3 regions of the Brenneria roseae subsp. americana genome follow, and region 2 is predicted to be linked to each of the others. Evidence: predicted binding sites of a transcription regulator. Region 2 holds the regulator's gene; each other region holds the start of a gene.
The links. Region 2 encodes CRP, which controls carbon source genes, mostly activating them, when cyclic AMP is high. Its sites were predicted from a motif close to ATGTGANNNNNNTCACAT; they were not measured.
Positions count from the first base shown of each region.

Region 1: the regulator CRP is predicted to act here: its motif matches at 1,586-1,603, upstream of B4923_RS08550 (NupC/NupG family nucleoside CNT transporter).
Region 3: the regulator CRP is predicted to act here: its motif matches at 1,874-1,891, upstream of rbsD (D-ribose pyranase).

Region 1 covers NZ_QDKJ01000005.1:252,351-255,635, forward strand. The annotation lists gene B4923_RS08535 (DUF1328 domain-containing protein) at 1-69, shown strand, start outside; gene B4923_RS08540 (CsbD family protein) at 465-653, shown strand; gene B4923_RS08545 (TatD family hydrolase) at 672-1,484, shown strand; gene B4923_RS08550 (NupC/NupG family nucleoside CNT transporter) at 1,837-3,114, shown strand; gene B4923_RS08555 (4'-phosphopantetheinyl transferase family protein) at 3,220-3,285, shown strand, end outside.
Region 2 covers NZ_QDKJ01000009.1:15,268-18,552, forward strand. The annotation lists gene B4923_RS12540 (phosphoribulokinase) at 1-463, shown strand, start outside; gene B4923_RS12545 (OsmC family protein) at 534-935, opposite strand; gene crp (cAMP-activated global transcriptional regulator CRP) at 1,254-1,886, shown strand; gene argD (bifunctional acetylornithine/succinyldiaminopimelate transaminase) at 1,960-3,186, opposite strand.
Region 3 covers NZ_QDKJ01000026.1:4,594-7,878, reverse strand. The annotation lists gene kup (low affinity potassium transporter Kup) at 1-1,726, shown strand, start outside; gene rbsD (D-ribose pyranase) at 1,974-2,393, shown strand; gene rbsA (ribose ABC transporter ATP-binding protein RbsA) at 2,401-3,285, shown strand, end outside.

The DNA of each region.
Region 1 (3,285 bases), on a different contig from region 2:
AAGATTGTCTTTGTTGTCGGGATTATCGTGTTCCTGGTGAGCCTGTTTACCAACCGCAAACGGCCTTAGGCTTTTCATCTTGCCTTTCCGCTTTACATACTCTGACGGGGCAATACCCGTCACGCTTTTATTCCGCTAGCAAAACAGGTACGTGAGGCTTGTAACGCCTCATCGGGCCTGCCCCTTTTGGGGTCGTGTCGAACAGCATTCAAATTCTACTTCCGGCAGATTCCTATCGCTCCCAAACGTCTGGTTGGTGCCTTTCTGCATCTTGAAAAAACGCCGGGAGTGTTTTTTAACAACGCATGGCGTTGGCTCTCGTGGACGGGCAGGCGCGCGTTATAAATCTATTGGATAATCGCGGCATTTTCTGAAAGACAGAACTGCCATGCCGCTGTAACATAAAACTATCACACTGTTCGTGGTGGTTTGCTGAATCTCGATCTTTTATCAGGAGGACTATGATGAATAGCGATATCGTTGTAGGCAAATGGAAACAGTGGAAAGGGAACTTCTGGACGCTGTGGGCTGAATGGTTTGACAGTGATTGCGCCTGGCTGGAAGGAAATAATGGTTATCTATCCGGCGTGGTGCAAGAGGGTTACGGAAAGGACAATGAACAGGTATCCTCAGAGGAGAGAGTACTACACTGAGGATAAAGACGCGTGTCGATGCTACCTTCTGTCGGAAGCCCTGTGCTTGCGACTCGCACCCCTTTTATCGATACCCATTGCCATTTCGATTTTCCGTTGTTTTACGACAACTGTTTGGTCAGCCTTCAATTGGCTGCCGCAGCAGGTGTTGAACGTATTATTATTCCTGCCGTGGCGTCTCGCCACTTTGAACGTGTACTGACTCTGGCGCGTTCGCATTCCCCTCTTTATTCCGCTCTTGGGTTGCACCCGTTATATATTTCCCGGCATGCCGACGCCGATCTGACACAGTTAGCAGCGAACTTGCAGCAGAAACCGGAGAAGCTGGTGGCGGTGGGGGAAATAGGGTTGGATCTTTATATGCAGGAACCGCAGTTTGAGCGCCAATGTATGATGCTTGAGGCGCAGCTGAAACTGGCGAAACAGTACGATCTCCCGGTCATCCTCCATTCGCGCCGTACCCACGATCGGCTGGCGCAACTGTTACGCCGCGTTGATGTGCCGCGTACTGGCGTCGTCCACGGATTTGCCGGTAGCCTGGAACAGGCTCAGGCGTTTATCCGGCTGGGCTATTTTATTGGCGTTGGCGGAACGATTACCTATTCCAGAGCCAATAAAACACGTCAGGCGATTGCTCGTCTCCCTCTCGATCGCTTGCTGCTGGAAACTGACGCGCCGGATATGCCGGTCAGTGGTTATCAGGGCCAACCTAATCGCCCCGAACGGGTCATCGACGTATTCCGGTCTCTCTGCCAGTTACGGCCAGAGCCCGCTGAGGAACTGGCGGCGGCGATCTATCAAAATACACTCCGGCTCTTTGATCTCAGATGAAAACGCGCTCGCGTTTTGCCTCGGCAGATGCGTGACTTAGTGCGATCTTTGTGTAGAAATTCGCGAATCAGCCATCGTTTTTTCATATAATTACAATAAAAATGTGATGCATGTCGCTTTTTTGTGTTTTGGCTTATTCGATGTTGTATGTATTTATGACATAAGTTGGCTGCTGCCCGGAGCCCGTCTCTATAACCAGCTCAACCGATAGTTTCTGGTTTCCTGCCTTGTCGGGCGATCGACGTCCTGCTGCGACCATGAATCGTTGTTATCAAAACGGTTGTTATCAAATGTTAAGAATGATCGTTTTCAAGAAATGATCGTTATCACAACGTACTAAAGGGAATGACACATGCAACTCATCATGAGTCTTATTGGCATGATTGTATTGATATTGTTTGCGGTTATGCTTTCCAGTAATCGTAAGGCGATCAGATTACGTACCGTATTGGGTGCTTTCATTATTCAGATTGGTATTGGGGCGTTGGTGCTGTATGTGCCATTGGGACGCCGGGTTTTAGGTGGTATGACGGAAGGCGTGGCCAATATCATTTCATATGGTAATCAGGGCGTTTCCTTTATGTTCGGTGGCCTGACTTCCGACAAGATGTTTGAAGTCTTTGGTGGCGGCGGCTTTGTTTTTGCGCTTCGTGTGCTGCCTATCATTGTTTTCTTCTCGTCACTTATTGCCGTGCTCTACTACATGGGCATTATGCAATGGGTCATTCGCTTGCTTGGCGGGGGATTACAGAAACTGCTGGGTACATCGCGCACGGAATCGCTTTCCGCCACTGCGAATATTTTCGTGGGGCAGACGGAAGCACCGCTGGTGGTCCGTCCGTATATCGCCAATATGACACAGTCCGAATTGTTTGCCGTGATGTGTGGCGGGCTGGCTTCCATTGCAGGTTCGGTTATGGCCGGCTATGCCCAGATGGGCGTGCCGCTGGAGTATCTGATTGCCGCCTCCTTTATGGCCGCTCCCGGTGGTTTGCTGTTTGCCAAGCTGATGGTGCCTGAAACGGAAAACACCCATGACCGTGATGAAATTAGCGGATTTGTCGATCCGGAAGACAAACCGGCCAACGTGATTGATGCCGCGGCCAGCGGTGCGGCTTCCGGCATGCAGCTGGCGCTGAATGTGGGCGCTATGCTGCTGGCATTTATCGCGCTGATTGCTTTGCTTAATGGTATTCTCGGCGGGGTCGGTGGTTGGTTTAACTATCCTCAGTTGTCGATGGAGCTGATTTTAGGCTGGCTTTTCTCGCCGGTGGCGTTTTTGATAGGCGTTCCCTGGGATGAGGCAACCATCGCCGGATCGTTTATTGGTCAAAAGCTGATCGTCAATGAGTTCGTTGCCTACATGAATTTTAGCGAGTACCTGAAAGCTGACGATGCTGTCGCCGCCGCTGGTTTGCAGGTGTTGTCCGATCATACCAAGGCGATTATCTCGTTCGCACTTTGTGGATTTGCTAACCTGTCATCGATAGCTATCCTTATTGGAGGACTGGGCAGTATGGCGCCGAATCGGCGTCAGGATATTGCCCGGTTTGGTTTGAAAGCAGTGACCGCGGGGACGCTTTCCAACCTGATGAGCGCCAGCATCGCAGGGTTCTTTTTAGCGTTGTAATGGTTCTTGATTGAGTGATGATGGGCGGGGAGTCGCCCATCATTCATTGAAGGTTGAGGTGCTGGATTGCCCTGAGTGTGATTTCCCCTTCAAGAGTAACGTGACATGCTTTCTGCTTTTATTGATGATGTTGAATGGATAACTTTCCCACAGGCAATGGATGGCGTCATA
Region 2 (3,285 bases):
GGTTACTGACCAGCACAATGTGGCTCAGCACGTTGACCTGCTGGTGGGCGTGGTGCCCATCGTCAACCTCGAATGGATTCAAAAACTGATTCGTGATGTCAATGAACGCGGGCATTCACGCGAAGCCGTCATGGATTCCGTCGTGCGTTCCATGGAAGATTACATTACCTATATCACACCGCAGTTTTCACGCACGCATATTAACTTCCAGCGCGTTCCCACCGTGGATACGTCCAACCCGTTTGCTGCCAAGTCCATTCCTTCGCTGGATGAGAGCTTCGTAGTGATTCACTTTCAGGGACTGGATAATATTGATTACCCTTATCTGCTCGCCATGTTGCAAGGGTCATTCATTTCTCATATCAATACGCTGGTTGTCCCTGGTGGAAAAATGGGGCTGGCGATGGAGTTAATCATGGCGCCGCTGGTACAACGACTGCTGGAAGGGAAAAAGATCGAATAAGCCCGCGGCGGCACGATAAATGAAGCGCATCGCGCCACCACGATCGCAAGCATATCAGTTAGGGCGAAGGTTACCCCCCAACCTCATGGCTGTGCGTGACTTCAACGGACTGACCCAACATCAATGCAACAGAGCAGTATTTCTCGGCTGACAGCGCCACGGCTCGTTCTACCGCTTGATCGGTCAGCCCTTTTCCCGTCACGATGAAATGCAGATTAATATGGGTAAACAGACGCGGGGCTTCCGTTCTCCGTTCTGAAGTCAATTTCACTTCACAATCGACAACATTGTGACGTCCTTTTTGCAAAATCGACACGACATCAATCGCGCTACAACCACCAACCGACATCAAAACCATTTCCATCGGACTCGGCGCCTTATCACCCGCATTACCATCCATCAGAATCTGATGCCCTGATGAGGATTCGCCAAGAAACGTTAAGCCTTCAACCCATTTAACCCGTGCCTGCATGGTGCCTCCATTAAAAAATTTTTGAAATTTTATACTGTTACTATACAAAAACATCCAATAACCGGAGCTTTATCATGCTGAAGCGAGACAACACAAGACACTTCCTTCAAGCTGTGTTAAAAACGAGAATAGAATCTGCCTTTTCTGGACAAACTCAGATACAAGGAAGATGATGGCGTCGCCAGATATCAGGTTCCAGTATATTCCCTGACGTCATTCTGCTCACACGGATTTTGATTTTTTAGCAGTAACCACGCCGTACAGGGAACTCTGAGCCCTGTGATTTGCGCAGTGAATTACAACAGAGGATGATAGCGAATGGTTCTCGGCAAACCGCAAACAGACCCAACTCTCGAATGGTTCCTTTCTCATTGCCATATCCATAAGTATCCATCGAAGAGCACGCTTATTCACCAGGGTGAAAAAGCAGAAACGCTTTACTACATCGTGAAAGGCTCTGTCGCAGTGCTAATCAAAGATGAAGAAGGCAAAGAAATGATTCTCTCTTATCTCAATCAGGGAGATTTTATCGGCGAGCTTGGCCTGTTTGAAGAAGGTCAGGAGCGCAGTGCCTGGGTACGGGCAAAAACGGCTTGTGAAGTCGCTGAAATTTCTTACAAGAAATTCCGGCAGCTGATTCAGGTCAATCCAGATATCCTCATGCGTCTGTCCGCACAAATGGCGAGCCGTCTGCAGGTTACGTCGGAAAAAGTCGGTAACTTGGCTTTTCTTGATGTGACAGGCCGTATTGCTCAAACGTTGTTGAACCTGGCGAAACAACCCGATGCCATGACGCATCCGGATGGCATGCAAATAAAAATTACCCGTCAGGAAATTGGACAAATTGTTGGCTGTTCGCGTGAAACCGTGGGCCGCATTCTAAAAATGTTGGAAGACCAGAACCTGATCTCCGCACATGGCAAAACGATTGTCGTTTACGGCACTCGTTAAATCCTACTTAACCCGACAAAAAAAGCGTGAAGGCAACTTCACGCTTTTTTAATGATTTCAGGGCAATGACACATTAACCTGCGGCATTAACCACTTGCTCAACGGCTTTCGCAAACTTCGCCATTCCTTGTTCGATATCCTGCTCCTCAATAATCAGCGAAGGTACAAAGCGAATCACATTTGGTCCCGCCATCAGCACCATCACCCCTTGTTCCGCGGCTGCGGCTAAAAAGTCGCCTGCCCGCCCATGCCATTCCGGTTTCAGTTCAGCGCCCAACAATAAGCCCATGCCACGAACCTGCTCGAAAATACCGTACTGATGGTTAATCTTTTCCAACGCACTGATAAATCGATCGTGACGCTCCGCCACCCCCGCCAACACTGCTGGCGTATTGATCGTATCCAGCGCCGCTTCCGCCACGGCGCAAGCCAGAGGGTTACCGCCATAGGTCGTACCGTGTACGCCGACCGTCATCACAGAGGCAATGTCTTCGGTCGTCAGCATCGCACTGATCGGGAAACCGCCGCCCAACGCTTTCGCCGTGGTCAGGATATCCGGCGTAATACCGTAATACATATAGGTAAACAGTTTGCCCGTTCTGCCCATTCCACTTTGCACTTCATCAAAAACCAATAGCGCCTTATGCCGATCGCACAATTCACGCACGCCTTGCAGAAACTCCGGCGTGGCAGGCATGATTCCGCCCTCGCCCTGCACCGGTTCCAGCACAACCGCACAGGTGTGGTCATCCATCACCGCTTTGACCGCCGCCAGATCGTTAAAAGGCACATGCACGATATCCGCGGGTTTGGGTCCAAAACCGTCGGCATATTTTGCCTGCCCGCCAACCGAGACGGTGAATAACGTTCTTCCATGGAACGCGTTATAAAACGCAATAATCTTGGTTTTATATGGGCTATGGCGTTTGATCGCATAGTGGCGCGCCAGTTTAAAAGCCGCTTCGTTTGCCTCGGCCCCGGAGTTAGCAAAAAATACCCGATCGGCAAAGGTCGCATGAATCAGCTTGCTGGCAAGACGTAGCGCCGGCTCATTGGTAAAAATATTGCTGGTGTGCCACAGCTGTTCTCCCTGCTGTTTCAACGCGGCAACCAGAGCAGGATGGCAATGGCCAAGCGCGGTAACCGCAATACCGCCAGAGAAATCAATATATTCCCGCCCTTGCTGATCCCATACCCGGCTTCCCTTACCTTTCACCGGCACAAACTGCGCTGGTGCATAAACCGGCAGAATCACTTTATCGTGAGTTTCTCTCGTTACTGCTTTGTTCTCTGTAGCCATTTGCTGCCCCGCTCTGATATCCCATTGTTCCGAATGAAAATATAGTCATTAAATATGCATAAAAAATCAAATTCAGGCAATATTAAATCACCAACGCCG
Region 3 (3,285 bases), on a different contig from region 2:
AGTATTTGGCTTTCTCTCCTTAATCTTTTGGCTGTTGATTATTATTGTCTCGCTTAAGTATCTGACCTATGTGATGAGAGCGGATAACGCAGGCGAGGGCGGGATACTCACCCTGATGTCGTTGGCCGGGCGTAATACGTCGGACCGAATGACGTCGGTGCTGGTGATTTTGGGGTTGATTGGCGGCAGTTTCTTCTATGGCGAGGTGGTTATTACGCCAGCGATATCTGTGATGTCCGCCATGGAGGGGTTGAAAATAGCCGCGCCTTCCATGGACCACTATATCGTTCCGCTATCGATCATTGTTCTGACGCTGCTGTTTATTATTCAAAAGCACGGTACCGGCAGTGTGGGGAAATTATTTGCCCCGGTCATGCTGGTTTGGTTTCTTACGCTTGGGGTGCTCGGTGCGCGCAGTATCATTGATAACCCCGACGTGTTGCGGGCGCTGAATCCGATGTGTGCCGTTCACTTCTTCGCCGAATACAGAATGGTTTCTTTTTTTGCTCTGGGGGCCGTGGTTCTGGCCATCACCGGGGTTGAGGCGTTGTACGCGGATATGGGGCATTTTGGCAAATTCCCTATTCGTCTCGCCTGGTTTATCGTGGTGTTGCCATCTCTGGTGTTGAACTATTTTGGCCAGGGCGCGTTGCTGCTGAAAAACCCGGAAGCCATTAAGAATCCCTTTTTCTTGCTGGCTCCCGATTGGGCGCTGATTCCGCTGCTGATATTGGCGACGTTGGCGACGATCATCGCCTCTCAGGCGGTGATTTCGGGCGTATTTTCTCTGACTCGTCAGGCGGTTCGTCTGGGGTATCTGCCTCCGATGCGCATTGTGCATACCTCTGATATGGAGTCCGGACAGATCTATATCCCGGCGGTTAACGGGTTGCTATATATCGCCGTGGTGATCGTGATTGTCAGCTTTGAGCATTCAAGCAATCTGGCGGCAGCATACGGCATTGCGGTAACGGGAACGATGGTGTTAACCAGTATCCTGTTCTGTACGGTGGCGATAAAAAACTGGCATTGGCACCGCTATCTGGTGTGGGTGTTACTGACCGGCCTGCTGTTTATTGATGTTCCGATGTTTCTGGCCAACGTGATGAAAATATTCTCAGGTGGCTGGCTGCCGCTGGCGTTGGGCATGGTGATGTTTATCATTATGACCACCTGGAAAAGTGAACGTTTTCGGTTATTGCGCCGTTTGCACGAGCATGGCAATTCGCTGGATGCGATGATTACTTCACTGGAAAAATCACCGCCGGTACGCGTGCCGGGAACGGCGGTTTACCTGTCTCGCGCTATTCATGTCATTCCATTCGCGCTTTTACATAACCTTAAACATAACAAGATATTGCATGAGCGCGTGGTGCTGTTAACCATGCGGACTGAAGATGCGCCCTATGTGCTTAATGCTCGTCGGGTGACGGTAGAACAGCTTTCTCCCACGTTTTGGCGGGTCATTGCCAACTACGGCTGGCGTGAAACCCCCAATGTGGAAGAGGTGTTTCATCGCTGCTGGCAGGATGGATTAACCTGTCAGATGATGGAGACATCGTTCTTTATGTCCAATGAGTCGCTGACGATGGGGAAACGCCCGTGGTATCTGCGACTACGTGGCAAACTCTTTATGATGCTCAGTCGTAACGCGCTGCGTGCGGCGGATCAGTTTGAAATACCGCCTAACAGGCTGATTGAACTGGGTATTCAGGTGGAGATTTAAATCGAGTAACGATCTGGGAAACCCGATCGTTACCAAAAGGCGGACGTGAGTCCGCCTTTTGCTTTCTTTTCAGCCGTGGATGTTTATCTGCATTTCTCAGCTGTTTTTTCCCCTCTGCATCTCCTTTTGTTTTACGTTAGCGAAACGTTTCGATAACGATCACATTTTCGTTATGTCCTCTTTGCCTTTTCGCGTTATCTCTTTCTACAATGTTTATCAGCGAAACGTTTCGCTAGTGGGGAAGGCAATGAAAAAAGCGGTATTACTGAATTCTGAAGTTTCTTCTGTTATTTCGCGGTTGGGGCATACCGATCGGTTGGTTATTGGCGATGCAGGCTTGCCCATCCCTGATACCACAACCCGGATTGATCTGGCGTTAACGCACAATGTGCCCACCTTTTTGCAGGTGGTTAACGCGGTAATCAGTGAGATGCAGGTTGAAGCCGCAATCCTGGCGGAAGAAATTATCGAAAATAATCCAAAACTCCATGACGCATTACTCGATCAATTAAAGCAACTTGAGCGACACCAGGGAAACTCAATTGCATTGCATTATGTCAGCCATGAAGATTTTAAGATCCAAAGCGGGAAAAGCAGGGCCATTATTCGCAGCGGAGAGTGTTCTCCGTATGCCAATGTCATCTTTTGTGCTGGTGTAACGTTCTGAGGCATCGATGCAACCTTTACTGCAACTGCAAGGAATAACGAAATCTTTCCCCGGCGTTAAGGCGCTATCTAATGCTGCATTAAATGTTTATCCGGGAAAAGTGATGGCGCTGGTGGGTGAAAATGGGGCGGGTAAATCCACCATGATGAAAGTACTGACCGGGATCTACAGCAAAGATGCCGGCAGTATTCATTTCCTTGGCGAGGAAGTGAATTTTAGTGGTCCCAAAGCTTCCCAGGAAGCCGGGATTGGCATTATTCATCAGGAATTGAACCTGATACCTCAACTGACGATCGCCGAGAACATTTTCCTGGGCCGTGAATTTACCAACCGTTTTGGTCGCATTGACTGGAATAAGATGTATGCGGAAGCGGACAAGCTGCTGAAGCGTCTGAATCTGCGCTATGACAGCCGCCGCCTTGTGGGCGATCTGTCGATCGGCGATCAGCAAATGGTAGAAATCGCCAAGGTATTGAGTTTTGAATCAAAAGTCATCGTGATGGATGAACCCACCGATGCGCTGACGGATACCGAAACGGCCTCACTATTCAGCGTTATCAAAGAGCTCCAGTCTCAGGGACGCGGCATTGTTTATATTTCTCATCGTCTGAAAGAAATTTTTGAAATATGCGATGACGTCACCGTATTCCGTGACGGTCAATTCATTGGTGAATGTCCGGTCGGTGAACTACAGGAAGATACGCTAATTGAAATGATGGTGGGGCGTAAACTGGAAGAGCAGTATCCGCGGCTGAATCAGGCTCCGGGCGACATACGTCTCAAGGTTGAAAATCTTTCCGGTCCGGGTGTTGATAATGTCAGCTTTACCGTGCGGAGAGGGGAAATTCTTGGCGTTGCGGGCCTGATGGGCGCGGGCCGTACCGAATTGATG